4 regions of the Janthinobacterium sp. GW821-FHT03C08 genome follow, and region 2 is predicted to be linked to each of the others. Evidence: predicted binding sites of a transcription regulator. Region 2 holds the regulator's gene; each other region holds the start of a gene.

Region 1 (7,244 bases), on a different contig from region 2:
CCCTGTGGGAAGTCCTGCCCCAGGACGAGCAGGGCAATGTCGTGCGCGGCGACGTGTATCTCGACGGCGCGCGCAATTGCCTGGTGCGGGCCGGCAGCCGCATGCTGGCTGTCCTGGGCGTGGACGACCTGGTGATCGTCGAGACGGACGATGCCGTGCTGGTGGCGCATCGCGACCAGGTGCAGCGGGTGAAGCAGGTGGTGGACTACCTGGCGCGCCACGAACGCACGGAGCACCTGCAGCACCGCCTCGTGTACCGTCCCTGGGGCAGTTACGAAGGCATCGACGCGGGCGAGCGCTTCCAGGTCAAGCGCATCGTCGTCAATCCCGGGGGACAGCTGTCGCTGCAGATGCACCATCACCGCGCCGAGCACTGGGTGGTCGTGCGCGGCACGGCCCGCGTGACCTGCGGCGAGAGCGTCAGCTTACTGACGGAAAACGAATCGACCTATATTCCCATCGGCATGACGCATCGCCTGGAAAATCCTGGCAAGCTGCCCCTGCACCTGATCGAAGTGCAGACGGGCAGCTACCTGGGGGAGGACGACATCGTGCGCTATGCCGATGCCTATCAGCGGGCGTGAGCGTCAGGGCACGGGATGCATGACGTCGGGGGTGCAGCCGCTCTTGACCACCTTGCCCGGATTGCCCACCACGATGGAGTACGGCGGGATGTCTTCCGTGACGACGGCGCCGCCGCCGATGCGGCTGCCGCGCCCGATGGTGATGCCGCCCGTGATGATGGCGTGCGGCCCTACCCACACCTCGTCCTCCAGGGTCGGGTAGCCGATGACGCGTTGCCCATCCTTGGCGATGCGGTCGCGCCGGCCCAGCGTCACGCCATGGAACAGCGTGACATTGCGGCCGATGATGGCGCCCGGGCTCATGACCATGCCCCAGCCATGGGTGAGGGCAAAGCCGGCGCCGATCCGGGCGGACCAGGGAAAGTCCACGCCGGCCCGGTTTGCCGCATGGCGGTGCAGCAGCTTGCAAACGGGCATGAACACGCGCCAGGCGCGGCCCGCCTGCGATACCGCCTGGCACAGGCGGGCCGTCGCGACGACGCGGAAGGCCCTGCTGCGCAGGATTTCCTTGAATGTCAGGCCCCAGCTGCTGCGGCCGGCCAGCCGGTAAGTGTCAGCCTTCAATGCTGCCCAGATTGTCATGCGGTCCCCACTCTCCACGTCGTCCAGTCTCGTTGTCGTTGGGAGATATTATATCTTTACTATGTTTGCCGCTGCCACGGTAATGACAGGGCAGGAAACATGATGCCATAAAGAAACTATTTATTAAATAAAAAATAAGAAAATAAATTGCTTTATGCTATCATTGCTGTCGGTTAAATAATTCAACGCGCAGGCTAGGTCTTGCCTGCCATTACGTCTGGTGGAGTCGCATGAAAAAAAATACCCGTTCGCTAGTGGCCGCCCTGGCGCTGGCTGGCGCCGCCCTGTTTTCCCAGGCTGCGGCCGCTGCCGTCGTCGACATCAGCTCCCTGCCCAGCGCCGTGACGCTGGCCAGTGGCGGATCGCTGACCTTTGGCGACAAGTTTAAAGCGAGCAACAAAGGCAATTTTTTCAACGATCACTTCACGTTCAACGTGACGCAGCCGAGCAGCCTGAGCCTGGTGGTCACGTCGACCAGCACGAGCGCGGCAAATGGCCTCAACCTGACGGGCCTGGGCCTGTACGACAGCAGCAATCACAGCTTGCTGCAGGGTACGCAAGTATTGACGGGCAAGGATGACAAGTGGACCTTGTCGTTTGCCAATCTGGCGGCCGGTTCCTATTACGTCAAGGTCAGCGGCAACCTCGTGTCGGGCGCGGGCGCGACCTTCAGCGGCAACGGCAGCCTCGTGTCGGCCGTGCCCGAGCCGGCCAGCTACGGCATGCTGCTGGGCGGCCTGGGCCTGCTGGGCTTGCTGGCGCGCCGCCGCCAGTCCGCTGCCTGAGCCTTGCGACAGTTTTCCCTTTCCGCATTCTTATCCTGCGGCCAGCTCGCGCCGGCTGCTGTCTTTTTGGTGAAACGTATGAACAACATTCTGAAATCCCTGTTCCTGGCAGTCATGCTGGCCGGCAGCAGCCTGGCCGCGCACGCCGCCCCCGTGGACATCAGCCACGCCCCCGTCGACCTGACGCAGGACTTGCTCGATTATTCGGGCAGCAATCTGTTCGGTTCGTTTACGCTGGCGCCGGGCCAGCTGGCCGGCGTGGAGCATAATTTCTTCAGCGACAAGTTCCTCTTCACCTTGACGGGCAGCAATGATTTCAGCGGCCTGGCCACGTCCTTGAAGCCGAGCCAGAACTCGGGCTTGACCTTGACGGGATTCAGCCTGAAAAACGCGGGCGGCGTCGTCCTGCAGGGCACGCTGGACTTGCTGAACTTCACGGCGGCCGACCAGGCATGGACCCTGTCGTCGAATGCGGCGCCCCTGGCTGCCGGCAACTACTTCCTGGAAGTGAACGGTTACGTGGCATCCGCCGCCGGCGGCAGCTACAGCGGCAACGTGGCCGTCAACCCCGTGCCCGAGCCGGAAACCTATGCCATGCTGCTGGCAGGTTTCGGCCTGCTGGGCTTCGTGGCGCGCCGCCGCAAGTTCCAGGCCTGACGCCCGCCGCTGGCGCACACATCACGGAGGCCGCGGCCTCCGTTTTTTTTTGTGCAGCTTTCGCGGCTATAATTGTTGCCAATACGGGTGGCCGCCTGGCGGCCATTTTGATCAATCGCAACTGTCTCCTGCCACGGTATCCCATTGCGTATTTCACTCTGTCTGCCGCTGGCACTGCTGGCCACGCTCGCCCATGGCGCCGAATCCGCCGTCCCGCCCGGCTTGCAGCCGGCACAACTGGCCATCGTCATCAACGACGCTGAGCCGAACAGCATCGAGGTGGGCGAGTATTACCGCCAGGCCCATGCCATCCCTGCCGCCAACGTCGTGCACGTGCACATTCCGAACCGGCCGCGCAAGCTGAGCATGGATCAGTTCGCGCAGCTGAAGGAGCGCATCGACGGCCAGCTCAAGCCCGGCATCCAGGCCGTGCTCATGGTGTGGAGCGCGCCGTATGCCGTCGAATGCAATTCGATCACCTCCGCCTACACCCTGGGCTACGACGCCGGGCAATGCGCGAAGACGTGTAATCCGGGCAAGGCCAGCACCTATTTCAACAGCAATACCGGCCAGCCGTTCAGCCAGCTGGGCATGCGCTTGTCTATGCTGCTGCCCATCGACTATGTCGAGGAGGCCAAGGCGGTCGTCGACCGCGGCACGGCCAGCGGCTTTGCCGTGCCTGCCGCCAGCGCCTATTACCTGAGCACCAGCGAAGGGGCGCGCAACAGCCGCGCGCCATTCTTCCCGCCGACCGGCGTGGTGCGCCAGCGCAAGCTGACGATCAAGAACATGAAGGCCGATGTGCTGGAAGGCGCGCAGGACGTCATGGTGTACCAGACGGGCATGGCGAAGGTGGACAAGCTCGACACCTTGCACTTCCTGCCGGGCGCCCTGGCCGACCACCTGACCTCGTTCGGCGGCGACTTGCAGGGGACGTCGCAGATGAGCAGCCAGCGCTGGCTCGAAGCGGGCGCGACCGCCAGTTACGGCACGGTCAGCGAGCCGTGCAATTATTGGCAGAAATTTCCCAATCCCACGGTGCTGCTGCGCCGCTACCTGAGCGGCATGACGGCGCTCGAAGCGTACTGGGGCAGCGTCTCCTGGCCGGCGCAAGGCCTTTTTATTGGCGACCCGCTGGCCGCGCCATATGCGGCTTTCCGGCGCTGATCCCGCCAAGGAGGACGAAAAAAATGGCTCGCAAGAGCCATTTTTTTATGCCTGGCCGGTACGCCGGCGGCGTCCGATCCAGCTCAGCAGTCCCAAGCCTGCCAGCAGCATGGCATAGGTCTCCGGTTCCGGCACGGCAGGGATCGGGGGGACCACGCCGCCATTGCCGCCTGGATTGATCGATCCGCCGCCACTGCTGTCGAAGCCGCCGCCGGCCCCGCCGCCGCCTACACCGCCGCCGCCAGCGGGCGGCAGGACGTCGCCACCCGATGAGGTCAGCAGCGGCGCATAGACGTCATTGCTGGCCAGGGCGCGGCCAGCCTGGTAGCCGCGGCCTTCGATCGGGGGCTCTTCCTGTGCGTAGACAAAGTCGCGGCTGCCGAAATGGTGTTCGCCGGTGCTGGCCAGCAGGGTAGGGCCGGCGCCGTAGCCCGCATCGGCGGACTGGCCCAGGGCGTTGGCCAGGCGGTGGTTATTGCCCGAGAAGGCCGGTGCGCGCAGTACCTGGTCCGATTCGCCCGTGCCGAATTCCGGCGTCGCGCCGACGCCGTCGTTGCTGCGCGCGCCAAAGTTGACGAAGCCATTCGCCAGGCTGCAGGCGCTGCTGGAACTGTCCGGATTGAATTCGCCCGCCTTGCCCCTGCCATCCGCATTCGCCGCCTCGCAGCGCTTGCTGTTGTTGTCGGCCTGCGCCGCGGTCGCCTGTGCCTGCGCCATGCCTGCCGTCAGGAAGAGGGCTGCCGCCAGGGCTGTGCCGAGAACAGAGTAGGGGGTGCGTGGTTTTAACATGGTTTATCTCTTCAAAATGTAGCGGAACGCCGCGCTGTTGCGCTGTCCGTTCGCGATGCGGTTAATGTTTGCTACCGATAATGCAATTTCTGCTGCATGGCCGGATGGGCATTCCACGAGGCACGCGAGGCTGGGGCCTGCTCTCATTGTGACGGTATCGTTGCGGTACGCTGATTGTTGTTATCAGGAACAAAACTTATTTGCCTGAAATATATCACATTTTTCCTGTTGGCGTCTTTTTCGCGCGTAGCCCCAAGCGCTCTGTTGCCAAAAAAATACGCTTTACAGATGTCGAAAAAGCGGCGCCGGCACGCCCCTTACTCCATTCGGCTTAATCAAATGTCATCAAGTCGTCATCCAGGGGCTTTAATATGCAAATAACAAGTTTGAAATACTTTTGTTAATTGTGGCGCGCCGGCCGGCATGACAGGCCGGCGCCATTCATTTACCGACCGGGATACTCATGCACACCTCGCTTTCTCCCCTGCGCACGCCCCTGCGCCTGACCGTCATGGCCACCTTGCTGGCCAGCCTGTCCGTGCCGGCACTGGCCGCTTCCGACATCGTCATCAGCCAGGTCTATGGCGGTGGCGGCAATACGGGCGCCCTGTACACCAACGACTTCATCGAACTGTTCAACCGCGGCGCCAGTCCCGTGAACGTGGGCAACTGGAGCGTGCAATACGCGTCCGCCGCAGGTACCACCTGGGCCGTGACGGCCTTGCCGGCTATCGATCTGCAACCTGGCCAGTATTTGCTGGTCCAGCAAGCGAAGGGCACGGGCGGCACGGCAGCTCTGCCGACGCCGGACGCCAGCGGCAGTCTGGCCATGTCGGGCACGGCAGGCAAGGTGTTGTTGAGCAATAGCAAGACGGCGCAGACGGGCGCCAGCCCCACAGGCGCGTCCGTCATCGACCTGGTGGGCTTCGGCACGGCCAATGGCTTTGAAGGCAGTGTGGCGCCCGCGCCATCGAATACCCTCTCCATCCTGCGCGCCAATGGCGGCTGCAGCGACACGGACGACAACGGCGCCGACTTCGCCGCCGGCAGCGTGACGCCGCGCAATACGGCTTCCGAGCGCCATGTGTGCGGCGGCCCCGTCGTGCACCAGATCGTCACCAGCTGCCCCGCCAGCCTGGCCCTGGCGGCCGGCAATGGCGGCAGCGCCGTGCTGCGCGCCTCCGACGTCGATGGCGTAGTGAATGCCGCCAGCCTGGCTTCGCCTGCCGTGGCCGGCATCAGCCTGGCCAATTTCAGCGCCGCCGGCGTGGCCGGCGAGAGCGCGACGGTCAGCCTGCTCGTGGCCGCTGGCGTGCCTGCTGGAAACTACCCCGTCACCGTGAATTTCAGCAACGACCAGCAGCAGAGCGCCAGCTGCAAGATCGATGTCGCCGTGCAGGGCCTGGCCGCCGTCAGCCACACGATCCCGCAAATCCAGGGCAGCGGCGCCGCCAGTCCCTACGCCAATTCCGTGCAGACGACGGAGGGAGTGGTGACCCTGAAAGTGGGCACCGGCTTCTTCATCCAGGATGCGGCGGGCGATGGCGACCCGTCGACGTCGGACGGCATCTTCGTCTACACGGGCAGCACGGCCACCACGGTGCAGCCGGGCGAACTGGTGCGCGTGACGGGCACGGTATTCGAGTACACGCCCACGGGCGCGAAAAATTCCTACACGGAATTGAAGGACGTGACGGCCATCCTCACGCAAAGCGCGGGCCATAGCGTCGTGCCGACGAACGTGACCTTGCCGAACGATAACCTGGGCGCCGTGGAAGGCATGCTGGTGCGCTTCACGCAGCCCCTGACCGTGTCGCAGAACGCCTACCTGGGCGCGCGCGGCGAACTGACCCTGTCGGCGGGACGGCGCGAAGTGCCGACCAACCGTCATCCGGCCGGCTCCGCCGAGGCGCAGGCCTTGATCGCGGCCAATGCGAACAACCTGATCGTGCTCGATGATGGCATCTTCGTCACGCCGACAACGATCCCGTATCTGGGCCAGGATGGCACCGTGCGCAGCGGCGACACCGTCTCCGACCTGACGGGCGTGGTGGACTTCGGCGCCATCGGCGGCGGCGGTGCCACCTACAAGCTGCAGCCGACGCAGGCGCCGCAGTTCTCGCGCGACAATCCGCGCACGGACCGGCCGGAACTGCCTGCGGGTAACGTGAAAGTGGCCAGCGCCAACGTGCTCAATTTCTTCACGACCTTTACGAATGGCAACAACGTCTTTGGCCAGACGGGACAGGGCTGCACCGTGGGCTCGTCGACCAGTAAGAGCAATTGCCGCGGCGCCGACAACCTGGCCGAGTTCGTGCGCCAGCGCGACAAGATCGTGGCCGAACTGAAAGCCATCGATGCGGACGTGGTGGGCCTGATGGAAATCCAGAACAATGGCGAAACGGCCGTCACCTACCTGGTCGAGCAGCTCAACGCGGCCATCGGCGGCGTCACCTACGCCGTGGTGCCGAAACCGGCCGCCACGGGCACGGACGCCATCCGCGTGGCCATGATCTACAAGCCGGCCCGCCTGGGCCTCGTGGGCGGCGCCCTGTCGGACGCGAATGCCATCAACAACCGTCCGCCGATGGCGCAAACCTTCAAGGCGGCGAACGGCGAGAAATTCTCGCTGATCGTCAACCACATGAAGTCGAAGGGCAGCTGCCCGTCCGGCGCAGGC
Region 2 (7,244 bases):
CGTCCACCTGGTGCGCCGCAATGCGCTGGAGGAAGAGGTCGAGCGTCTGCCTTTCCTGTTCCCCACGGAAGACGTGCTGGGCTTGCCCGTGCGCAAGGTCGTCATCCCCGTCGCCGCCGGCCGCAACATCGCGGTGCTGCTGGAAGCGGCCGTGCGCAATACCATCTTGCAACTGCGCGGCATCGATACCTTGCAGGAGTTCATGGAGCGGCAACGACTCGCCATGAGTGGCGATTAATGTTGCAAGGAGTTCGCCCTTGCAAGGGCGAACCGTTGCGCAGGCACGCAGCAGTGCTGCGTGAATTCCCTGCTGCACCAACGACTCGCCATGAGTGGCGATTAATGTTGCAAGGAGTTCGCCCTTGCAAGGGCGAACCGTGACGCAGGCACGCAGCAGTGCTGCGTGAATTCCCTGCTGCACCAACGACTCGCCATGAGTGGCGATTAATGTTGCAAGGAGTGCGCCCTCCCAGCTGCGCGACGGTTTCACTTATTCAACAAGATAACCAAGACTAAGGTACGAATTGCAATAATCTGTAAAGATAATTGCTGCGGGAGCACAGGGCCGCTCTTTATTGTATGATCGGCCTATGCATATCGTCCTTATCACCGGAATCTCCGGCTCCGGCAAATCCGTCGCGCTCAATGTGCTGGAAGATACCGGTTATTATTGTGTCGACAACCTGCCGCCCGCATTGTTGCCAAGCCTGGTGCAAACCCTCCTCGATGAGGGCACGCCGAAACTGGCCGTGGCCGTCGATGCGCGCAGCGCCGAATCGCTCGTCAGCCTGCCCCACAATGTGGCGCTGCTGCGCGACCAGGGACACGATGTCAAGGTCATGTTCTTGACGGCCACCACGCATTCGCTGGTGGCGCGCTTCTCGGAAACGCGGCGCAGCCATCCCCTGTCGCACGAACTGCGCCCGAACCAGAATCCCGCCAGCCGCCGCACCCTGATCGAATGCATTTCGGAAGAGCGCGAACGCCTGTCGACCATCGAGCAGCTGGGCCATGTGATCGACACGTCGGAACTGAGCGCCAACAAGCTGCGCGCCTGGATCAAGGAAATGGTGGCGTCCGAACGCGCGCCGCTGACCCTGTTCTTCGAATCGTTCGCCTTCAAGCTGGGCGTGCCGCTGGACGCGGATTTCGTCTTCGACGTGCGCGCGCTGCCCAACCCGTATTACGACGTGGCCCTGCGCCCGCTGGACGGACGCGACGCTCCCGTGATCGCCTTCCTCGACGCGCAGCCAAGCGCGCTGGAGCTGCTGGCCGACATCCGCGCCTTCATCGAAAAATGGTTGCCGTCATTCAAGTCCGACAACCGCAGCTACCTGACCGTGGCCCTCGGCTGCACGGGCGGCCAGCACCGCTCCGTCTACATGGCGGAACGCCTGGCGCAGTACTTCGGCCCCAACGAGCGCGTCGTCCTGCGCCACCGCGAACGCAGCTAGTTAATCGAGGTGGCGCAGCGGATGCGCCAGGGCTGGCCAGACGGGCGCAAAGAAGGCTGCCACCATGGCAGCATCGACCTCGTCCAGGCTGGCAGGCTGCCAGCGCGGCGCATTGTCCTTGTCGACCACCAGCGCGCGCACGCCTTCGAGCACTTCGCCATGCGTGAAATTGTGGCGCACCACCGTGCGTTCCATGCGCAGGCAATCGGCCACGCCCAGGTGTGCGCCCCGCTGCAGCAATTCCAGGGTCACCGACATCATCAGCGGCGAGCGCAGGCGCATGGCCGCCAGCGCCTTGGCGGCAAACGCGCTGTCGTCCTGCGCCAGCGAGGCCATGATGGCCGCCACCGAAGCGGCGCCGAAGTGGCGGTCCAGCGCCGCGCGCGCCGCGGCCAGGGGAGCAGCGCCCGCCTCGGCCTGGAGTGGCGCCGCCAGCGCCTTGATGGCGACCGGCAAGGCCTCGCCCGGCGTCGACTCGAACAGGGCCAGCAATGCCCCCATCTGCGCCTCGGGCAGGTACACGTCGGCCAGGCCCGTGTACAGGGCATCGGCCGCGCCGATGGTCAACCCCGTCAAGCCCAGGTACAGTCCCAGACGGCCCGCCAGGCGGGACAGGAAATAACTGCCGCCCACGTCGGGGAACAGACCAATGTTGACTTCCGGCATGGCCATACGCGTGCGGTCTGTGACGATGCGCAACTGGTTGCCGGGGCCCGCCTGCGCCACGCCCATGCCGCCGCCCATCACCACGCCATTCATCACGGCAATATAGGGTTTCGGATAGAAATGAATGAGGTGGTTGAGGGCATATTCTTCCGTAAAGAAATCTTCCAGCAGCGCGCTGCCCCCTTGCGGCGTGGCCAGGCCCGCATCGTAAAAGAAACGGATGTCGCCCCCGGCGCACAGGGCCTTTTCACTGCTCGAACGGATCACCACGGCTTCCACCTGCGGATCGTCGCGCCAGGCCAGCAAGGTGGCGCTGAGGGCGCGCACCATCTCCAGCGACAGGGAATTCAAGGCTTTCGGACGGTCGAGCACGATGTGGCCCGTGCGGTTGCGGATAGAGGTCTGGACAAAGTCGCTCATGGCAGAATGGAAAGAAGTGAGTGTGGGAGCATTCTAGCGCCTGCGCGGCGAACCATGCGGACAACAGGTCCAGGCGCAAAAAAGGGCGCAATGTGCGCCCTTAGTTGATCACAACCGGTTGAAAGTCGCGGCCCGCTTAAGCGGCGGCGAATTCTTCTTCCGAGCTGTCTGGCAGATGCTTGATCGCCTCTTTACCGTGCCCTTGCACTTTGGTCTTGTACTTCATCACTTGCCGGTCCAGTTTGTCGATCAGGGTATCGATGGCGGCATACAGGTCTTGCGCCAGGCTTTCCACGTAGACGGTCTTGCCGCTCAGACGCAGGTTGACTTCGGCCTTTTGGCGTTTTTCTTTCTCTTTGAGGTTGTCGACGGTCAGAATCACGGCAATATCGATGACTTGATCGAAATGACGTTTTACACGTTCCAGTTTCGTTTGTACGTATTCACGGATGGCTGGTGTCACTTCGAGATGATGTCCGCTGATGGTGAGATTCATACACACTCCTAAAGATGATTCGGGTTCGTGCGGTCCATCGTATCCGGCCCGCAGAGGAACCGAAAAAAACTTACAAACACTTACGCAGGCTCACTGGCGGAATTTTCAATGCTTCCCGGTATTTGGCAACAGTACGTCGCGCAATCACCATGCCTTGTTCCCCCAGCATGTCCGCAATCTTACTGTCGGATAAAGGATTTTTAGGGTCTTCTGCTCCTGTCAGTTGCACGATCAATGCCCGTATCGCCGTCGATGACGCTTCGCCCCCCGCTTCGGTGGCGACGTGGCTACCAAAGAAATATTTCAACTCGAACATGCCGTGCGGGGTCAGCATGTACTTTTGAGTTGTTACCCGCGAGATAGTACTCTCGTGTAAACCCAGTGTATCAGCTATTTCACGGAGCACAAGGGGGCGCATGGCAACGGCCCCATGCGAGAAAAAGTTCTTTTGTCTTTCTACTATCGCCTGCGCCACGCGCAGGATGGTGTCGAAGCGCTGGCGCATGTTCTTGATGAGCCACTTGGCTTCCTGCAGCTGTGCGCCCATGGCGCCTTCGCCCTTGCCCTGCTTCAACAAATTGGCGTACATGGCGTTCACGCGCAGGCGCGGCATGACATCGTTGTTCAGGGTCACTTGCCAGCCATTGCGGGCGCGCTTGACGACGACGTCGGGCACGACGTAATCGGACACGTCCGAGGCAAACACGGCGCCCGGGTGCGGGTTGCACAGGCGGATCACCGTCTGCGCCTCGCGCAAGTCTTCGTCGTCGCAATCGAGGGCTTTTTTCAGCTTGTTGAAATCGCGCTGGGCAAACCAGGCCAGGTGCTTTTCCACGATGACGAGGGCCATGCGCCGCGTCACCAGGGCAACGTGCGGCAAGCGCTTGATCTGCAGCGCCAGGCATTCGGACGCATTGCGCGCACCTACGCCCGGCGGATCGAAACTTTGCAGCAGGGCCAAGGCCGTGCGCAGCTCGTCGGCGTCGATTTCCAGCTCTTCCGGCAAGCGCGCCAGGATGTCGTCGAGCGACTCTTCCAGGTAGCCATTGTCGTCGAGGGCGTCGATGATCAGCTCGACGAGCGCGCGGTCGCGCAATTCCAGCACCGTCACGCGCATCTGCTCCATCAGGTGCTCGCGCAGGGTGCAGTGGTGGGCCTCGAGTTGCGGACGGGAATCTTCGTCGTCGGGGGCCTTGCCGCGGCTCGCTTCGCTCCAGTCGCTGTCGGCGCCGTCCATGGCGGCCGGGCCCTCGCCCGCATCACCGTCAAACGTCTCGCCTTCCGCCGGCGCGGCGGGGGCCTCCTGGCCAGGCGGCTGGGGCGGCGCCTCGGCCGGCGCGGCCGTGGAACTCAGGGCGCCATCGGAGAGCAGGCGCAGCGAACGGTCGAGCGGATCGTCGAGGCGCTCGAGCAGGGGGTTGTCCGTCAGCAGTTGCTCGAGTTCCTGGTGCAATTCCAGGGTAGACAATTGCAACAGGCGTATCGATTGCTGCAACTGCGGCGTCAGTGCCAGGTGCTGCGAAGTGCGCAGCTGCAATGATTGTTTCATTGGCTCACATGCGGAAGTGTTCGCCCAGATAGACCCGGCGTACCGACTCGTTCGCGATGATGTCGTCGGGGCGTCCCGACGCCAGCACCGAGCCCTGGTTGATGATGTAGGCACGGTCGCAGATACCGAGCGTCTCGCGTACATTATGGTCCGTGATCAGCACGCCGATATTGCGCTCCTTCAAGAAACGCACGATGCGCTGGATCTCGATCACGGCGATCGGGTCGACGCCCGCGAACGGTTCGTCGAGCAGCACGAAGCGCGGGTCGGTGGCCAGCGCGCGGGCGATCTCCACGCGGCGGCGCTCGCCGCCGGACAGGGACAGCGCCTGGTTCTCGCGCAGCTTCTCGATCTGCAGGTCGGCCAGCAATTTGTCCAGGCGCTCCTCGATCTCGGCCTTCTTCAGGGGACGGCCTTCGACGGTCTGGATTTCCAGCACGGCGCGGATATTGTCTTCCACCGTCAGCTTGCGGAACACGGACGCCTCCTGCGGCAGGTAGGACAGGCCCATCTGCGCGCGGCGGTGGATCGGCAGGCTGGAGATATCCACGCCGCTGATGTCGATGGTGCCGCCATCGGACGGCACCAGGCCGACAATCATGTAGAACGAGGTGGTCTTGCCGGCGCCATTAGGCCCCAACAGGCCCACCACTTCGCCGCATTCGACTTGCAGCGACACATCGTGCACGACTTGCCGCTTGCCATAGGTTTTTTGCAGTCCGCGAACGATCAGGGTGCTGCCGCAACGTGTATTTTCCATTATTGCTTTCCTGGCGCTGGCGCCGCAGGCGCTTTTTCCGCCGCTGGGGCCTTGGTCTTCGGCTGGATCACCATGCGCACGCTGCCGGCACCGGGAGTGCTGGTGCCGCTGTCGGAATTTTCCATCGTAAACACTTCCTTGCGGCTGTCATACGAGATGAAGGCGCCATTGGCCACGTCCGTCGGCTTCGTACCTTCCAGGCGCGTCAGCTTGGCCTTGGAAAACAGTTTCACCACTTCCGTCTTGTTGTCGTATTCCACGCGCTCCGCCTCGCCCTCGACCCACAGGTCGCCCGCGCCGTCGCGCTTCTGGCGGAAGGTGGCCAGCTTGCCGGGATCGGCCCAGAAGGTGATGAACTGGTAGCCTTGCGGGTCTTCCGTGATCAAGGCGCGGCCCGCCTTCATGGTCAGCGTGCCCTTCACCAGCACGACGTCGCCCGTCAAAGTGCGCGTCTGCTTGACGTCATCGACCTGGCCGCGCTGGGCCGTGATGACGGCTTCCTTCTCGGAATCGGCCTTTTCGGCATGCGCCGTGCCCATCACGGCGAGTGAAAATAGGGTCAGCAGCAAGATGTTTTTCATATTATGGTTTCCTTGTTTCATTCTGTCATTTGGCCGCGGCAGCTGGCCGTGGTTTCGGCGGCAGCACGATGCGCAAGGCATTCTGCACTTCCACCACGCCGGTCGCATTGTTCGCCTTCATGCCCACGCCGTTGATGCGCGAGGAACCCGTCAGGATATCGACAGGCACGTCCGTTTCCATCCGTTCTTCATCCGGGTACACCGTCAGCGCTTCCGTCTTCAGGGTCAGGTTCTGCGCCTTCGGGCTGGCCACGCGGTCGACGACGACCTGGCGGTGCAGTTGCAGCCGGGTATTATTCTGGTCGATATGCGCCAGTTCCGCGTTCATGTTCATCGGCGGCATGCCGGGCGTGAGCTTGCGCACGAAGGGCTGGTCGATATCGGACGAATCGTCGGCCGGGTAATGCGTGAGCTTGGTGCCCGACACGATGTAGCTGGGCTTGCCCGTCAAATCCATGCGCACCAGGCTGAAATTGGTGATGAAATAATCAGGTTCGTCGAGGTGCTTGCTGGCATTGATATCCTGGGCATTCTTGTTCATCACCTCGAGCAGCCAGAAGCTGCCCAGCGCGACGACAACCGCACCCAGCACGGTAAAAATGATGCGCCAGCGATGGGCGCCTCCTGGCTTTTGCATAGTGCTTCACTCTCTCCAATGGCCCTGGCGGCAAGGCGCGGGCCTCACTCCAGGAACGGCGCCATGACGCGCGCATAGTTGTCCTGGGCGCGCAGCAGGAATTCACAGATCTCGCGCACGGCGCCACGGCCGCCGCCGGCCTGCGTCACATGGTGCGCCAGGTCCTGTACTTCCGCGCGGCCGCCCGGCACGCTGACGGCAAAGCCCACGCGGCGCAGGATGGGCGCATCGATGACATCGTCACCGATATAGCCGCATTGTTCTTCCGTCAAGCCCGTCAGCGCCAGCAGTTCACGGAACGGCGTCAGCTTGTCATGGCCACCTTGATGCACATGGGTAATGCCCAGGTCTTGCGCCCGACGCGCCGTGATGGGCGAGCGGCGCGCGCTGATGATGGCCGTCTGCACGCCCGATTCCTGCAGCAGCTTGATGCCCAGGCCATCATACACATTAAACGTTTTCATCATTTCGCCGTCCGGGCCGAAATGCAGGCTGCCGTCGGTGAGCACGCCGTCGACGTCAAAGATCATCAGTTTGACCTTGGCCGCGCGGGCCAGGTTGTCCGCTACGCTGTCCATCAGATCACCTTCGCTTGCGTCAGATCATGGATATGCAGGGCGCCCACCAGCTTGCCGTCGGCGTCCACCACCAGCATCTGGTTGATGCGGAACTGCTCCATCA
Region 3 (7,244 bases), on a different contig from region 2:
CGGTTCGCGCGCGGCGACGATCTGCACCACCTGCCCGCCGGGCCCCGTCATGCGCTCGCCGTCGCGCAGCACCGTGCCGCGCACGGTGAACACGGCCACGTCCTCGCCATTCGACAGCACGGCGCGCAGCCGGCATTTTTCGCGCTGGTCATAAGGCAGCACCAGTTGCGCGGTGGGCGCCCGACCATCGTCGGGACCTAATTTGGTATGCAAAGTGAGCATGCTTGTCTCCCGCTTAAAATAGAAAATAACGCTGCGCCATGGGCAGCACGGACGCCGCCTCGCACACGAGCAGTTGGCCGTCGGCGCGCACGGCGTAGGTTTCCGGGTCCACTTCCATGTGCGGCGTGGCGCCGTTGTGGATCATGTCCGTCTTGCGCAAGCCGCGCATGTTCTTCACGGCGATGACGGATTTGTTGAGTTTGAGCTGGTGCCCGATATCGAGCTCGTAGGCCGCCTGCGACACGAAGGTAAACGACTTTTTCAGGCCGCCGCCGAAGGCGCCAAACATCATGCGGTAGTGCACGGGTTGCGGCGTGGGGATGGACGCGTTCGGGTCGCCCATCTGCGCGGCGGCGATCATGCCGCCTTTTAGAATCATCGACGGCTTGACGCCGAAGAAGGCGGGCTTCCACAGCACGATGTCGGCGATCTTGCCCGCCTCGAGCGATCCCACCACGTGCGAAATCCCGTGCGTGATGGCCGGGTTGATGGTGTACTTGGCGATATAGCGTTTGGCGCGGAAATTGTCGCTGCGCGCCGTGTCGGGCGCCAGGGCGCCCCGCTGCACCTTCATCTTGTGCGCCGTCTGCCAGGTGCGCATGATCACTTCGCCAACTCTCCCCATGGCTTGCGAGTCGGACGACATCATGGAAATGGCGCCGATGTCGTGCAGGATGTCTTCGGCGGCGATGGTTTCGCGGCGGATGCGCGACTCGGCAAAGGCCACGTCTTCCGCGATGGCCGGGTCCAGGTGGTGGCATACCATCAGCATGTCCAGGTGCTCGTCGAGCGTGTTGACGGTGAACGGGCGCGTGGGATTCGTCGACGATGGCAGCACGTTGGCCTGGCCCACGGCGGCGATGATGTCCGGCGCATGGCCGCCGCCCGCCCCTTCCGTGTGGAAGGTGTGGATGGTGCGGTCCTTGAAGGCGGCCAGGGTATGCTCGAGAAAGCCCCCCTCGTTGAGGGTGTCGCTGTGCAGCGCCACCTGGATATCCATGCGGTCGGCAACGGACAGGCAATTGTCGATGGCGGCCGGCGTGCTGCCCCAGTCCTCGTGCAGTTTCAGGCCGATGGCGCCCGCCCGCACCTGTTCTTCCAGCGGCAGCGGCAGGCTCACATTACCTTTTCCCATGAAGCCCAGGTTCATCGGGAAGGCGTCGGCGGCCGCCAGCATGGCGTTCAGATGCCACGGTCCCGGCGTGCAGGTGGTGGCGGCCGTGCCCACGGCCGGTCCCGTGCCGCCGCCCAGCATGGTCGTCACGCCGCTCATCAGGGCTTCCTCGATCTGCTGCGGGCAGATGAAGTGGATGTGCGTATCGACGCCGCCGGCCGTGACGATCATGCCTTCGCCGGCGATGATTTCCGTCGCGCCGCCGATGGCGAGCGTGACGCCGGGCTGGATATCCGGGTTGCCCGCCTTGCCGATGCCGAAAATGAGGCCGTTTTTCAGGCCGATGTCGGCCTTCACGATGCCCCAATGGTCGAGGATGACGGCATTCGTGATGACGGTATCCATCACCTCGGCCGCGCAGCGCTGCGACTGGCCCATGCCGTCGCGGATGACTTTACCGCCGCCGAATTTCACTTCTTCGCCGTAGATGGCGTAGTCATGCTCGATCTCGATGAACAGTTCCGTGTCGGCCAGGCGGATGCGGTCGCCCTTGGTGGGGCCGAACATCTCGGCATACGCGCTGCGGGGAATGCTGGCCATCTCAATCCTTTCCCGGTGGAGTATCCTGCAATTCGCCCATCACTTCGCCATTGAAGCCGTAGACCTTGCGCTCGCCCGCCAGCGCCACCAGTTCCACCGTGCGCTGCTGGCCCGGTTCGAAGCGCACGGCCGTGCCGGCCGTGATATTGAGGCGCATGCCGTAGGCGCGCCAGCGCTCGAAGGCCAGCGCCGGGTTGACCTCGAAAAAGTGGAAGTGCGAGCCGACCTGGATGGGCCGGTCGCCCCGGTTGGCCACCACCACGGTGGCCGTGGCGCGGCCCGCATTGAGGCTGATTTCGCCCTCTTCCAATCTGTATTCGCCTGGTGTCATGATGGTTTCCTTCCTCTATGCGCTGGTCGCTGGCCGGCGGATCGCCGGCGCAAAAACAGCCAAGGCGCGGGTGGCGCCCTGGCCGCTCGAAAAACTACGGTATCGGGTGGTGCACGGTCACCAGCTTGCTGCCGTCCGGGAACGTCGCCTCCACCTGGATGTCGGGGATCATCTCGGCGATGCCGTCCATGACGTCGGCGCGCGACAGGATCTGCGTGCCATCCGACATCAGCTGCGCCACGGACTTGCCGTCGCGCGCGCCTTCCATGATGGTGGCGCTGATCAGGGCCACCGCTTCCGGGTAATTAAGCTTCAGGCCGCGCGCCAGGCGCCGTTCGGCCAGCAGCGCGGCGGTAAAAATGAGCAGCTTGTCTTTTTCGCGGGGTGTCAGGTCCATGGTTTTCCTTGCGCTTCTTTCCTGATTAAGTGTTCCAGATGCGGGGCACGACGGCGTCGCGCCCCAGCATGGCGGGGCGCAGCAGCTGCCAGGCGGCCAGCATGACGCGGCGCGCCGCCTCGCTGTCGCCGCACAGCAGGCGCACCACCACCAGCGATTTCATCTGCGTGGCGCCAAACAGGGCGCCGGCCGGCACCTTGATCTCGCGCAAGGCGGCCAGCACGGCGGGGGCCGCGCCGACGGCGATCAGGGTGGCGCACACCGTGTGCCCCCCAAGGCCCAGGGGGCTGGCCATCAGCGCACCGCCGGCCGCCAGCACGCCCTGTTCCCACCACAGCAGCCTGTCGCCGCGGCGGATCTGCACGTGCTGGCTGATGCTGCCCGTGTTAAACGTCTCGCCCGAGGCGCTGCGGCCCAGGCAGACGATGTCGCAGCCGATGTAGCTGGCGTCGGCCGCCAGCTCCACTTCGTGGCGCAGGCGCACGCAGGCCTGGTCGAAGAAGATGCTCTCCTGCGGCAGCCACTCGATGGCCGCGCCGCTGTCCGCGCGCAGCACGACATGCTGGCCCGAGACGTGGCCGTTGGCGCAGTACCACTTGGCGGCGCCGGGGGAAGTGAGCAAGGCATGCGCGCCCTCGCCCGCCGTCGCATGCACGGCCAGCTGGTCGCCGCCCACCACGCCGCCGGGCGGGTGGATGATGATGGCGTGGCAGACGTCATCGCCTTCCGGATACAGGGGCTTTTGCACGCGCAGGGGACCGCTGTGCGTGCGCTCGACGAGGCGGCTGACGCCATCGTGCAGCGCAAAGCCCAGGCGCAGCTGCGCCTGCCAAGCGCTGTGCGTGCCGGTGTCAAGGAGCGTTGCGGGATGGGAGCTGTCTGGCATGCGCTGCGATCGTGTAAATAACGATCAACAAAGCAGAAAATGTGCCAGTCACGAAGGAGACGCGTATTGGACGGCGCGGCGCACCGTCAAGGGATGGGAAAGTGAGAATCGTGCACTTCAAAGTCACAAGTGCCTGAGCAGCGCGCGGCCAGTGCACCACCTTGGTGCACTGGCCGCGCGGCGTGCGCTACGCCGTCACGGCGCCGCCAGGTAGGGACTCTTGCCGCCGTCGGCAATGAAGCCGTCGATGCGCCGTTCCAGCACGGGCAGCGGCACGGACCCCATTTCCAGCACCATGTCGTGGAAGGCGCGGATGTCGAAGCGCTCGCCCAGCGCCGTTTCCGCCTTGCGGCGGCCGTCGAGGATGGCCATCTCGCCCAGGTAATACGACAGCGCCTGGCCCGGCCAGGATATGTAGCGGTCCACCTCCGTCTCGATTTCATGCGCGGACAGGGCCGTGTTCGCGTGCAGGTAGGCCTGCGCCTGCGCGCGCGTCCAGTCCTGCGCGTGGATGCCCGTGTCGACCACCAGGCGCGCGGCGCGCCAGGCTTGGTAGCTGAGCATGCCGAAGGTTTCATAGGCATTCTCGTAGATGCCCATCTCGGCGCCGAGGCGCTCGCAGTACAGGGCCCAGCCTTCGCCATACGCGGAGATGTAGGCACGGCGGAAGGCCGGCCGCCCCTTCTGCTCCAGCGCCACCGGCATCTGGAAGGCGTGGCCGGGCGCCGATTCGTGCAGGGTAAGCGCCGGCATGCTGTACAGGGGCCGGGACGGCAAGTCATAGGTGTTGACCAGGTAGACTCCCGGCCCGCCGCGGCCCGACGTGTAATGGGGCGCCTGCTCGTCCGGCACGGGGATGATGGCAAAGCGCTGGCGCGGCAGGTAGCCGAAATACTGCGCCGCCTTGGCATCGAACTTCTTCGCCACCCAGGCCGAACGCATCAGCAGCTCCTGCGGCGTGCGGGCATAGAACTGCGGATCGCTGCGCAAGAATTGCAGGAAGGCGGCAAAGTCGCCCTGGAAGCCCGTCCTGGCGATGGTGGCATCCATCTCGGCGCGGATCTGCGCCATCTCCCGCAGGCCGATGGCGTGGATCTGCGCCGCGCTCAGGGCCGTGGTGGTGAATTCCGTGATCTTCGACTGGTAGTAGGCCTTGCCGTCGGGCAGGCGTTCCGCCGCCAGGGTCGTGCCCGCGCCGGGAATGTACTCGTCGCGCATGAAGGCCAGCAGCTCGCCGAAGGCCGGCATGACGGCGTCGCGGATGGCTTGCACGGCCCCCGCGCGCAGGGCCGACTGCTCCTGCTCGGGCATGCTGGGCGGCAGCTGCAGGAAGGGCTGGTAGTACAGGGTGGCGCGCGCATCGGCCGCGTGGGCCACTTCGGCCAGCGCCTGCTCGCGCCCGGCCAGGGTCACGCGGGGCGGCGTGAAGCCGCGCCGCAGGCCGGCGCGCATATTCTCCATCTGCTCGCCGAAATAGCGCGGCACGTCATTGAGCTGCGCGAGGTAGGCGCGGTAGTCGGCGCCGGTGCGGCGCGGCTTGCGGGCCGCGTATGCCAGCTCGTTCCAGAAAGCCGTGTCGGCATTGAGGGGCCGCTCGTATTCGCGGAACTGCTGCGCCGCCAGCAAGGCCGCCACCTGCGCGCGGTAGACGGCAAAGTTGACGCCATCCTCGCCCTGCAGGCTGGCCGCGTCGAGCGCGTCGAGCTGCGCCAGCACGCGCTCCCAGTAGGCGCGCCGCGTCTCCTGCGTGGCGGCGTCCACGCGCGGCAGGCCGGCGTCGCGCTTGTGCTCCTGGCGCCATTGCCATTCGGCGCTGTAAATCTGCTGGAACTGGCCGGCGGCGCCCGCAGGCAACACGGTGGCGGGTACGGCGGCAGCAGCCAAGACGGGGCCGCTGAACAGCATGCATGCGCCGAGGAGCGCGGGTATCAGTCTTTTCACGAAATACTTGCCCAAAAGAAAAAGAGCCAGCATACCCGCTCACGCCGGCGCCAGCATCCTTTTTTCGCGCAGCAGCGCCGTGAAGGCGTCCGCCGGCAGGGGACGGCTGAAGTAATAGCCCTGCATCTCGTCGCAGCCGTGTTCCGTCAAAAAATCCACCTGCGCGCGCGTCTCCACGCCTTCGGCTATGACGCGCATGTCGAGGTTGTGCGCCAGCGAGATGACGGAGCGGGCAATGGCCGCGTCGCTGCTGCTGGTGGTGACGTCGTCGACGAAGGATTTGTCGATCTTCAGCACGTCGATGGGAAAGCGCTTCAGGTAGCCCAGGCTGGAATAGCCGGTGCCGAAGTCGTCGAGCGAAATGCCCACGCCGATGTCCTTCAGGCGCGTCAGGGCCGCCACCGCCTTGTCCGGGTCGCCCATCACCGTGCTTTCCGTGATCTCGATGCCCAGGCAGGCAGGCGCGATGCCGTACTTGCGCAGGGCCGCCTCGACGAAGGGCACCGTGCGGTCCTGCGCGAACTGCTTGCCCGACAGGTTGACGGCCACCTTGATGCTGCCCAGGCCCGCATCGTGCCAGGCGCGGATCTGCGCGCAGACGCTTTCCAGCACCCACTCTCCGATGGCCGTGATGGAGCCGTACTCCTCGGCCAGCGCGATGAACAGGCCCGGCGGCACCTTGCCCAGCACGGGATTGTCCCAGCGCAGCAGGGCTTCGGCGCCCAGCATGGCGCCCGTGCGCAAGCATATCTGCGGCTGGTAATGCACCTCGAATTCATCGCGGCCGATGGCGCCGCGCAGCTGCTGCTGCATCGCCAGGCGGGCGCGGATGTCGCTGCCCATGCGCTCCGTGAAGAAGGCGTAGTGGTCGCGCCCCATTTCCTTGGCGCGCACGAGGGCCGTGTCGGCGTGGCGCAGCACGTCGTCAAGGCTGTCGCCGTCGGCCGGGCACATGGCGATGCCGATGCTGGTGGTCAGGGCCAGGCGTTCGCCATCGACGCTGAGTTCTTCGCGCAAGCCGGCCAGGATGGTTTGCGCCAGCCCCAGGGTGCGCCCCAGCAGGGCGTCGTCCTGCAGCAGGATCTGGAATTCGTCGCCGCCCTGGCGCGCCACCGTGTCGCCTTCGCGCACGCAGCCGGAGAGGAAGCGCGCCACCACCTGCAGCGCCTTGTCGCCCACCGCCTGGCCGTGCGAATCGTTGATGTTCTTGAAGCGGTCCAGGTCCAGGCACATCAGCACCACCTGCTGGCCGTCGCGCGCGGCGTTCGCGCGCGCCTGCTCGAAGCGTTCGCGCAGCAGCACGCGGTTCGGCAAGCCGGTCAGCGCGTCGTGGTAGGAGAGGAAATCGATCAAGTGCTGCTCGGCCTTGCGCTCGCTGATGTCGAGGAAGACGCCCACGTAGTTGACGACGGCGCCGTCCGGGCCGTGCACGGTGGAGACGCTGAGCAGGCAGGGATAGGTGTCGCCGCTCTTGCGCCGCGTCTGCACCTCGCCCGACCAGCAGCCGCTGCTGCGCAAGCCCTGGCGCATGGCCTGCAGCACCGCTTCGCCCGTGTATTCGGCATGCAGGCGCATGATGTCCGTGCCCACCACTTCCTGCGCGGCGTAGCCGGTGATGCGCGTAAAGGCGGGATTGGCGGTGACGATGACGCCGGCCGGATCGGTGATCAGGATGGCGTCCTGCGTCGCCTCGAAGACCTGGCCGGACAGGCGCAGCAATTCTTCATTCGCGCGGCGCATCTGCACTTCGCGC
Region 4 (7,244 bases), on a different contig from region 2:
TCGTCCACTTTCTCTTTCCAGACGATCTTGCCCGTGTTCTGGTCCAGCGCCACCAGGTAGGCGTCCAGGGTGCCGAAGATCACCAGGTTGCCGTACAGGGCCGCGCCGCGGTTGACCACGTCGCAGCAGGGCATGATGCCGTCCGGCAAGCGATGCTCATATTTCCACAGCTTGGCGCCCGTTTTCAGGTCGATGGCGAAGATGCGCGAATACGAGGCCGTGACGAACATCTTGCCGTTGTGAATCAACGGCTGCGATTCCTGGCCCCGCTGTTTTTCGCCGCCAAACGAGAACGACCAGGCCGGCACCAGCTTGGCCACGGTCTTGTCATTGATCTGCGTCAATGGCGAATAGCGCTGGCCCTGCGTGCCCATGCCGAACGACAGGACACTGGCCGGGTTCTTGGCCGTGCTGTCGAGCATGGCACTGGTGACATTGCCCACGTCGGCCGCCTGGACCAGCGAGGCGACACTCAAACCGATGACGATCCCCATGATTTTTTTCTGCACAATCATCTCCCTCTGTTATTAGTATGTGTATGTATCAGGTGCTGCCGTGGTCGTGCGGCTGGGCATGCAGCAAGGCGCACTCTTCATCGGTGAACAGGCGCGAGCGCGTCAGGAAGCGCTTGCCCGTGCCGTTGTCGAGTGAAAACATGCCGCCATTGCCATCGACCACGTCGATAATCAACTGGGTATGCTCCCAGTACTCGAATTGCTCGAGTCCCATGTAGAACGGTGTGCCATTCAAATTGCCGAGATAGATATCGGTATCGCTGACATCGAACTCGCCCAGCGCGTAGCACATGGGCGTACTGCCGTCACAGCAACCGCCCGACTGGAAAAACATCAGCGGACCGTGACGCTGGCGCAACTTGTCCATCATTTCCAGCGCCGCATCGGTGGCGACCACCCTGGCAATTGCTGCAGTCATGGCATCCCTTTCTGCGCGCCGCGCCCGGGAAGGCGCGGCGCCTGTTGCCAGTTTAGAAGAAGCCCAGGGCTTTCGGGCTATAGCTCACCAGCAAGTTCTTCGTTTGCTGATAGTGGTCGAGCATCATCTTGTGGTTTTCGCGGCCGATGCCCGATTGCTTGTAGCCGCCGAATGCGGCGTGGGCTGGATACAGGTGGTAGCAATTGGTCCACACGCGGCCCGCCTGGATGGCGCGGCCCACGCGGAAGGCGCGCGAACCGTCGCGCGTCCACAGGCCGGCACCCAGGCCGTACAAGGTGTCGTTGGCAATGGCCAGCGCTTCGGCCTCATCCTTGAAGGTGGTCACGGACACGACGGGCCCGAAAATCTCTTCCTGGAAGATGCGCATCTTGTTATTGCCCTTGAACACGGTCGGACGCACGTAATAGCCGCCTTCCAGGTCGCCCGCCTGCGTGTTGCGCTCGCCGCCTGCCAGCACTTCGGCGCCTTCCTGGCGGCCGATGTCGAGGTAGGACAGGATTTTTTCCAGTTGCTCCTGCGACGCCTGGGCGCCGATCATGGTGGCCGAGTCGAGCGGATTGCCCTGCTTGATGGCGGCCACGCGCTTCAGGGCCCGTTCGATGAATTTCTCGTAAATCGATTCCTGGATCAGCACGCGCGATGGGCAGGTGCACACCTCGCCTTGATTCAGCGCAAACATCGTGAAGCCTTCCAGGCACTTGTCGAAATAATCATCGTCCGCATCCATCACGTCTTCAAAGAAGATGTTTGGCGACTTGCCGCCCAGTTCCAGCGTAACGGGAATCAGGTTTTGCGCGGCGTAGCCCATGATCAGGCGGCCCGTACCCGTTTCGCCCGTAAAGGCGATCTTGGCGATGCGCTTGCTCGAGGCCAGCGGCTTGCCCGCTTCCAGGCCGAAACCGTTGATGATGTTCAGCACGCCTGGCGGCAGCAGGTCGCCGATCAGCTCGATCAACACCATGATGGATGCCGGCGTCTGCTCGGCCGGTTTCAGGACAACGCAATTGCCGGCGGCCAAAGCTGGCGCCAGTTTCCACACGGCCATCAGGATAGGGAAATTCCACGGGATGATCTGCCCCACGACGCCCAGCGGCTCATGGTAGTGATAGGCATAGGTTTCCGCATCGATTTGCGCGACGGAACCTTCCTGCGCACGGATGCAGCCGGCAAAATAACGGAAATGGTCGATGGCCAGTGGAATGTCGGCATTCATCGTCTCGCGGATCGGCTTGCCGTTGTCGATGGTTTCCGCCGTGGCGATCAGGCTCAGGTTCTGCTCGATGCGGTCGGCGATGCGGTTCAGGATGTTGGCGCGCTCGGCCGGCGACGTCTTGCCCCAGGCATCCTTGGCCGCGTGGGCCGCATCCAGCGCCAGTTCGACGTCTTCCGTCGTGGAGCGGGCGATTTCGCAAAATGGCAAGCCCGTGATGGGCGTCACGTTGGGAAAGTATTCACCTTTTACCGGGGCAACGAATTTGCCGCCGATGTAATTGTCATAGCGTTGCTTGAAGGGATTGGCCACGCCCAGTTTGCTGATGTCTGCGAGATTCATGTCGTCCTCTATCGGGTTAATTAGAATGGAATTACTTAATTAAAATCAAACGTCCTGGTACAGATGGGGTAAGTACACGGTGTCTTCCGCAAATGCCGTGCCAGCTCGCCGCCCCACTACAAACTTAGCCGGTTTTACCCTTGTTACAAGGGCGTGGCGTCAAACCCGGCGCGCTTTTCGCCCATACGCCCGAGCCGGATCGATGCTGGCTTGCTGTTTGCGTTTTGAACAAGGCGGCGGGGTACTGTTCCAATCCGGGCCAGCCCTGCCGCCGCGCCCCTGCGCCGCTGCACAATGGAACAGGTGTACCAGACTGGAACACCTGCTCTGTGCCACTACCGAATTACCACGCCCCATGGCAATTCGCCCACGGCAATATCGGCCACCTTGCGCGCGCTGGCCGTGTCGATGACGGACACGCTGTTGGAGCGCCCATTGGCCACGTACAGTTTGGTCCCGTCGGGCGTGATGGCCATGTTCCACGGGCGTTTGCCGACGGCAATGGTGGCCGTCACCTGGTGGCTGGCCGTATCGATCACCATTACCGTGCCGTCGATGCCGTTCGAGACATACACTTGCTTGCCGCCGGGATGGACCACGATGCCGTTCGCGTTCTTGCCCGCAGGAATGGTGGCGATGGCCTTGCGCGCCGTCATGTCGATCACGTAGACGGCATTGACCAGTTCGCAGGCCACGTAGGCCAGGCCGGAATCGGGGCTGAAGCCGATGCCGCGCGGACGCAGGCCGACGGCGACGGACGCCACCTGGCGGCGTTGCGCCACATCAATGACATCGACTTGCTCGGCCTCTTCCGCGCTGACCAGCAGCCAGCGCCCGTCCGGGCTGAAGACGGCGTGTTCCGGATTGCGTCCCTGCACCTTGATATCGGCCAGCAAGACGCCCGTCTGACCATCGAGCAAGGCCACGCTATTGTTTTCCTCGACGGCCACGGCTATCAGGCTGCCGTCGCGGGAAGCGCTGACGCCTTCGGGCGACTTGCCCAGCGCTACGCTGCGTACGGGCGCACCGCCAGCGTTGTCAATCAGCAGCAAGGCACTGCTGGCGGCGTCCGTGACAAACAATTGCCGTCCGGTGGGGTCGGCAGCGATGCCGCGCGGGCGCTTGCCAGCCGCGATTTGGCGCACGACCTGGTCGGTCGCCGTGTCGATCACGCTCAAGGTGCCCGACTTTTCATTGGGCACGTAGGCAAACGGGGCCGCCTGGACGGCCGTGCAGGCAAGCGCAGGCAACAACATGCAAGCCTGGCGCAAGCGGAACAGAAAGTTGGGCATAATCACCTTTTCAATGGGAACACACAGGAAGCGCGCGCGGGAGCGGCGCAGGTGACGATGCCTGCATGCAAACGCCGTGCCACTGACAGGCGTATAATTTCCGCCCACCAATGGAGACATGGCAGGCATATTGCTTGACACACCTACGCAGACCTGCGCCGCGCACGCGACCAAGCAGGCTTTTATTCACATTGGAGAACCCGCATGCAGCATCGTTTCCGCCTGAACACCATCGCCAGCCTGTTTGTCGCCGGCAGCGCCACTTTCGCTCCCCACGTCTTTGCCGCCGAGGTCGCTGACCCTGCCAACGGGCAACTCATGGATACGGTGGTCATCAGCGGCAGCCGCATTGCCCATCCCAGCCAGGAAGTACCGGCGTCCATCGACGTGGTCGACAGCGCGCGCATCCAGGACGGCCAAATCCGCGTGAATGCGTCGGAAGCGCTGGCCGCCGTGCCGGGCCTGGTCGTGCAGAACCGCCAGAACTATGCGCAGGACTTGCAAATCTCGTCACGGGGCTTCGGTGCCCGCTCGGCCTTCGGCGTGCGCGGCGTCAAGCTGATCAGCGACGGCATTCCCGCCAGCATGCCCGATGGCCAGGGCCAGGCTGCCACCTTCAATCTCGATACGGCCGAGCGCATCGAAGTGCTGCGCGGGCCGTTCTCTGCCATCTACGGCAACCACTCGGGCGGCGTGATCCAGCTGTTTTCCAAGGATGGGCAGAATCCCCCTTCCGTCGAACTGAATGTGACGGGCGGCAGCTACGGCACCAGCAAGGTGGACCTGTCGGCGCAGGGCCAGGCGGGCGGCATCGGCTACGTGCTCGACGGCTCGCGCTTCCGCACGGATGGCTTCCGCGACCACAGCGCCGCCACGCGCGAACAGGCGTTCGGCAAGATCACGGTCAAGCCCACGGCGGACAGCAAGCTGACCATCGTCGCCAATAGCCTGCACCAAGGCAACACGCAAGATCCGCTGGGCGCTACCTGGGCGACTTTTGCCGCGAACCCGCGCGCCGGCGAAATCGATACGACGGACACGCAAAATCCGAAACGCACCCTGGCCGAGCGCTACAACACGCGCAAGAGCATCGACCATCAGCAAATCGGCGCCACCTATGAGCAATCGTTCGGCGACGACCGCCTGCACGTGACGGCCTACGGCGGCAACCGCGACGTCATCCAGTACCAGGCATTCACCAAGGGTTTCCAGGCGCCGGCCAGCCATTCGGGCGGCGTGGTCGACTTCCAGCGCCAGTTCTACGGCATCGACACCAACTGGCTACACGTGAGCCAGTTGGCTGGCGGCAAGCTGAGCACCACCATCGGCATCGACTATGGCCGCTCCAGCGATGACCGCACCGGCTATGAAAATTACATCGGCAACACGTTTGGCGTGAAAGGCAAGCTGCGCCGCGACGAGCAGGATATCGTCTCCAGCCTCGATCCGTATATCCAGGCGGAATGGCAAAACGGACCGTGGCTGCTCAGCGCAGGTTTGCGTTACAGCAAGATGAAAGTGGCCGTCGACGACCATTTCCTCAGCAACGGCAACGATAGCGGCAGCCTGGAATTCAGCCACACGACGCCGGTGCTGGGCCTGCTGTATAAACTGACGCCCGACGTCAACGTCTACGCCAGCGCCGCGCGCGGCTTCGAGGCGCCCACCTTGAACGAGCTGTTTTACTCGGGCACGGGCGGCGGCTTCAATTTCAACTTGAAACCAGCCACCAGCACCAACCTGGAAGCGGGCGTCAAGGCCAGGATCGCCAACAACACGCACGTGAACGCGGCCTTGTTCCAGATCAAGACCAACGATGAACTGGTGGTGGACAGTTCCAGCGGCGGGCGTACGAGCTATCGCAACGCGGGCAAGACCTTGCGTCAGGGCATGGAAGTCTCGCTGGACTCCAGCCTGCCCTATGGTTTCACGGCGAAAGTGGCCCTGACCAGCCTGCACGCCGTGTATGACCAGGCCTTCGGCGCAGTGCGCGAAGGCAGCCGCCTGCCGGGCGTGCCCAGCGCCAATCTGTTCGCGGAACTGGCCTGGAAAGACACGCTCGACCGCTTCGGTGCGGCACTGGAAAGCGTGGCCAGCAACCAGGTCTATGCGGAAGACAGCAACAGCGAAAAACCGGCGCCCGGCTACACGGTATTCAATGCGCGCTTCAATGCCAAGCAAAATGCAGGCAGCTGGCGCTTCAAGGAATTTGCCCGTCTGAACAATCTTTTTGACAAGACCTACGTGGGCTCCGTCATCGTCGGCGACAGCAACAAGCGCTACTACGAGGCGGCACCGGGGCGTAACTGGTTGCTGGGCGTCAGCGCCCAATACTCGTTTTAAGCACAGCTGAGAAAAAGTTCATGGCCCGGTTGCATTGATTCGTGCCGCCTACGGCCATGTGCCTTGCCAGGAACATTTTTCAGGCGCTCTCATGACAAAAAAGCCCGCGCCTCTTCCGATGCGCGGGCTTTTTTTGTGATGAGCATGGCGTGTTATGGCCGCGCTTCCTTCACGCCATATTTCTCAAAGATGGCTTTCAATTCGCCGCTGGCCGCCATCTCGTTCATGGCCGCCTGCAGCAGTTTGGCCACATCGAGCTGCTGGCGGCTGACGGCCAAGCCCACGGCCCAGCCTGCACGCGGCAGGCGGGCGAACGCTACTTCGCTCAAGGGGAAGGCGGGATCGCTTTTCAGCACCGATTCGATTTCCGAGCGGTTTGCCAGCACGGCGTCGAGCTGGCCCGCCTGCAATTGCTGCAAGGCTTCCGCCGCCGTGTCGAAAATGCGTACATCATCGCGGTATTTCCCATTATCCTCCCCCAACATCAGCATGGCGGCAATCGACACCTTTTCCACGCCGATGCGCTTGCCGGCCAGCGAAGCGACGCCATCGAATTGCGGCACAGCATGCGCGCTGCGGGCTAGCCGCACCGTTTCCACGTAATACGGTGCAAAAATTTCCACCTTGTCGTTGTCTGCCATCAATTTCTTATCGACCGGCACGTGCAGCATCACGTCGGCAGGACCATAACCGAGGTAATGGCCCTTCCACACCATATTGCGCAAATCGTCGTTCAGGTTTTCGCCGGCGGGAAATGGCAGCAAGCTCAGTTTCAGCCCCAGCTTTTTCGCCAGCGCCTCGGCAATGTCGATGTCGATGCCAGCGCCCCTGTCGGAAAACGGCGCGAACTCGTTATACACAGCCACTTTCAGGCTGCCCGACTGCTGCACTTTCTGCCAGTCGGCACGCGCCGGCGCGGCTGCGCACAGCGCCAGGCAAGCGAGCGAGATCATCGCGCGCACACCCCGGAATTGAAATGAACGCATGGGACTCCTTTGTAATCAATCGTATCAATGCGACTTAGTTGGATTCGCGGCGAGTTTCCAGATAAGTCTTGATGGCCCACATGGCTTCCTGATTGAACACGCCCTCGAACGGCGGCA

What was found. Region 2 encodes sigma-54, which starts transcription at its own class of promoters, with help from an activator protein. Its sites were predicted from a motif close to TGGCANGNAANCTGCTTT; they were not measured.
Region 1: AC07VL_RS18350 (PEP-CTERM sorting domain-containing protein) is a predicted target of sigma-54. The motif match lies at 4,644-4,661, and genes of this name have one in related genera.
Region 3: AC07VL_RS20820 (urease accessory protein UreD) is a predicted target of sigma-54. The motif match lies at 3,580-3,597, and genes of this name have one in related genera.
Region 4: adh (aldehyde dehydrogenase) is a predicted target of sigma-54. The motif match lies at 2,592-2,609, and genes of this name have one in related genera.

What each region holds. Positions count from the first base shown of each region.
Region 1 is NZ_JBWKUP010000012.1:59,737-66,980, reverse strand. Features, by position in the region: gene AC07VL_RS18375 (mannose-1-phosphate guanylyltransferase/mannose-6-phosphate isomerase) at 1-584, shown strand, start outside; gene AC07VL_RS18370 (LbetaH domain-containing protein) at 588-1,166, opposite strand; gene AC07VL_RS18365 (FxDxF family PEP-CTERM protein) at 1,397-1,951, shown strand; gene AC07VL_RS18360 (FxDxF family PEP-CTERM protein) at 2,030-2,608, shown strand; gene AC07VL_RS18355 (TIGR03790 family protein) at 2,753-3,775, shown strand; gene AC07VL_RS18350 (PEP-CTERM sorting domain-containing protein) at 3,821-4,564, opposite strand; gene AC07VL_RS18345 (ExeM/NucH family extracellular endonuclease) at 5,028-7,244, shown strand, end outside.
Region 2 is NZ_JBWKUP010000002.1:184,168-191,411, forward strand. Features, by position in the region: gene hprK (HPr(Ser) kinase/phosphatase) at 1-238, shown strand, start outside; gene rapZ (RNase adapter RapZ) at 591-1,454, shown strand; gene AC07VL_RS03230 (3-hydroxyisobutyryl-CoA hydrolase) at 1,455-2,540, opposite strand; gene hpf (ribosome hibernation-promoting factor, HPF/YfiA family) at 2,677-3,036, opposite strand; gene AC07VL_RS03240 (RNA polymerase factor sigma-54) at 3,107-4,585, opposite strand; gene lptB (LPS export ABC transporter ATP-binding protein) at 4,590-5,345, opposite strand; gene lptA (lipopolysaccharide transport periplasmic protein LptA) at 5,345-5,926, opposite strand; gene lptC (LPS export ABC transporter periplasmic protein LptC) at 5,952-6,563, opposite strand; gene AC07VL_RS03260 (KdsC family phosphatase) at 6,608-7,141, opposite strand; gene AC07VL_RS03265 (KpsF/GutQ family sugar-phosphate isomerase) at 7,141-7,244, opposite strand, start outside.
Region 3 is NZ_JBWKUP010000014.1:127,589-134,832, forward strand. Features, by position in the region: gene ureE (urease accessory protein UreE) at 1-222, opposite strand, end outside; gene ureC (urease subunit alpha) at 236-1,936, opposite strand; gene AC07VL_RS20810 (urease subunit beta) at 1,938-2,267, opposite strand; gene AC07VL_RS20815 (urease subunit gamma) at 2,362-2,664, opposite strand; gene AC07VL_RS20820 (urease accessory protein UreD) at 2,690-3,550, opposite strand; gene AC07VL_RS20825 (DUF885 domain-containing protein) at 3,746-5,491, opposite strand; gene AC07VL_RS20830 (EAL domain-containing response regulator) at 5,531-7,244, opposite strand, start outside.
Region 4 is NZ_JBWKUP010000035.1:8,177-15,420, forward strand. Features, by position in the region: gene AC07VL_RS27645 (PQQ-dependent methanol/ethanol family dehydrogenase) at 1-494, opposite strand, end outside; gene AC07VL_RS27650 (DUF779 domain-containing protein) at 544-933, opposite strand; gene adh (aldehyde dehydrogenase) at 986-2,506, opposite strand; gene AC07VL_RS27660 (beta-propeller fold lactonase family protein) at 2,842-3,798, opposite strand; gene AC07VL_RS27665 (TonB-dependent receptor family protein) at 4,003-6,141, shown strand; gene AC07VL_RS27670 (substrate-binding periplasmic protein) at 6,294-7,127, opposite strand; gene pedF (cytochrome c-550 PedF) at 7,162-7,244, opposite strand, start outside.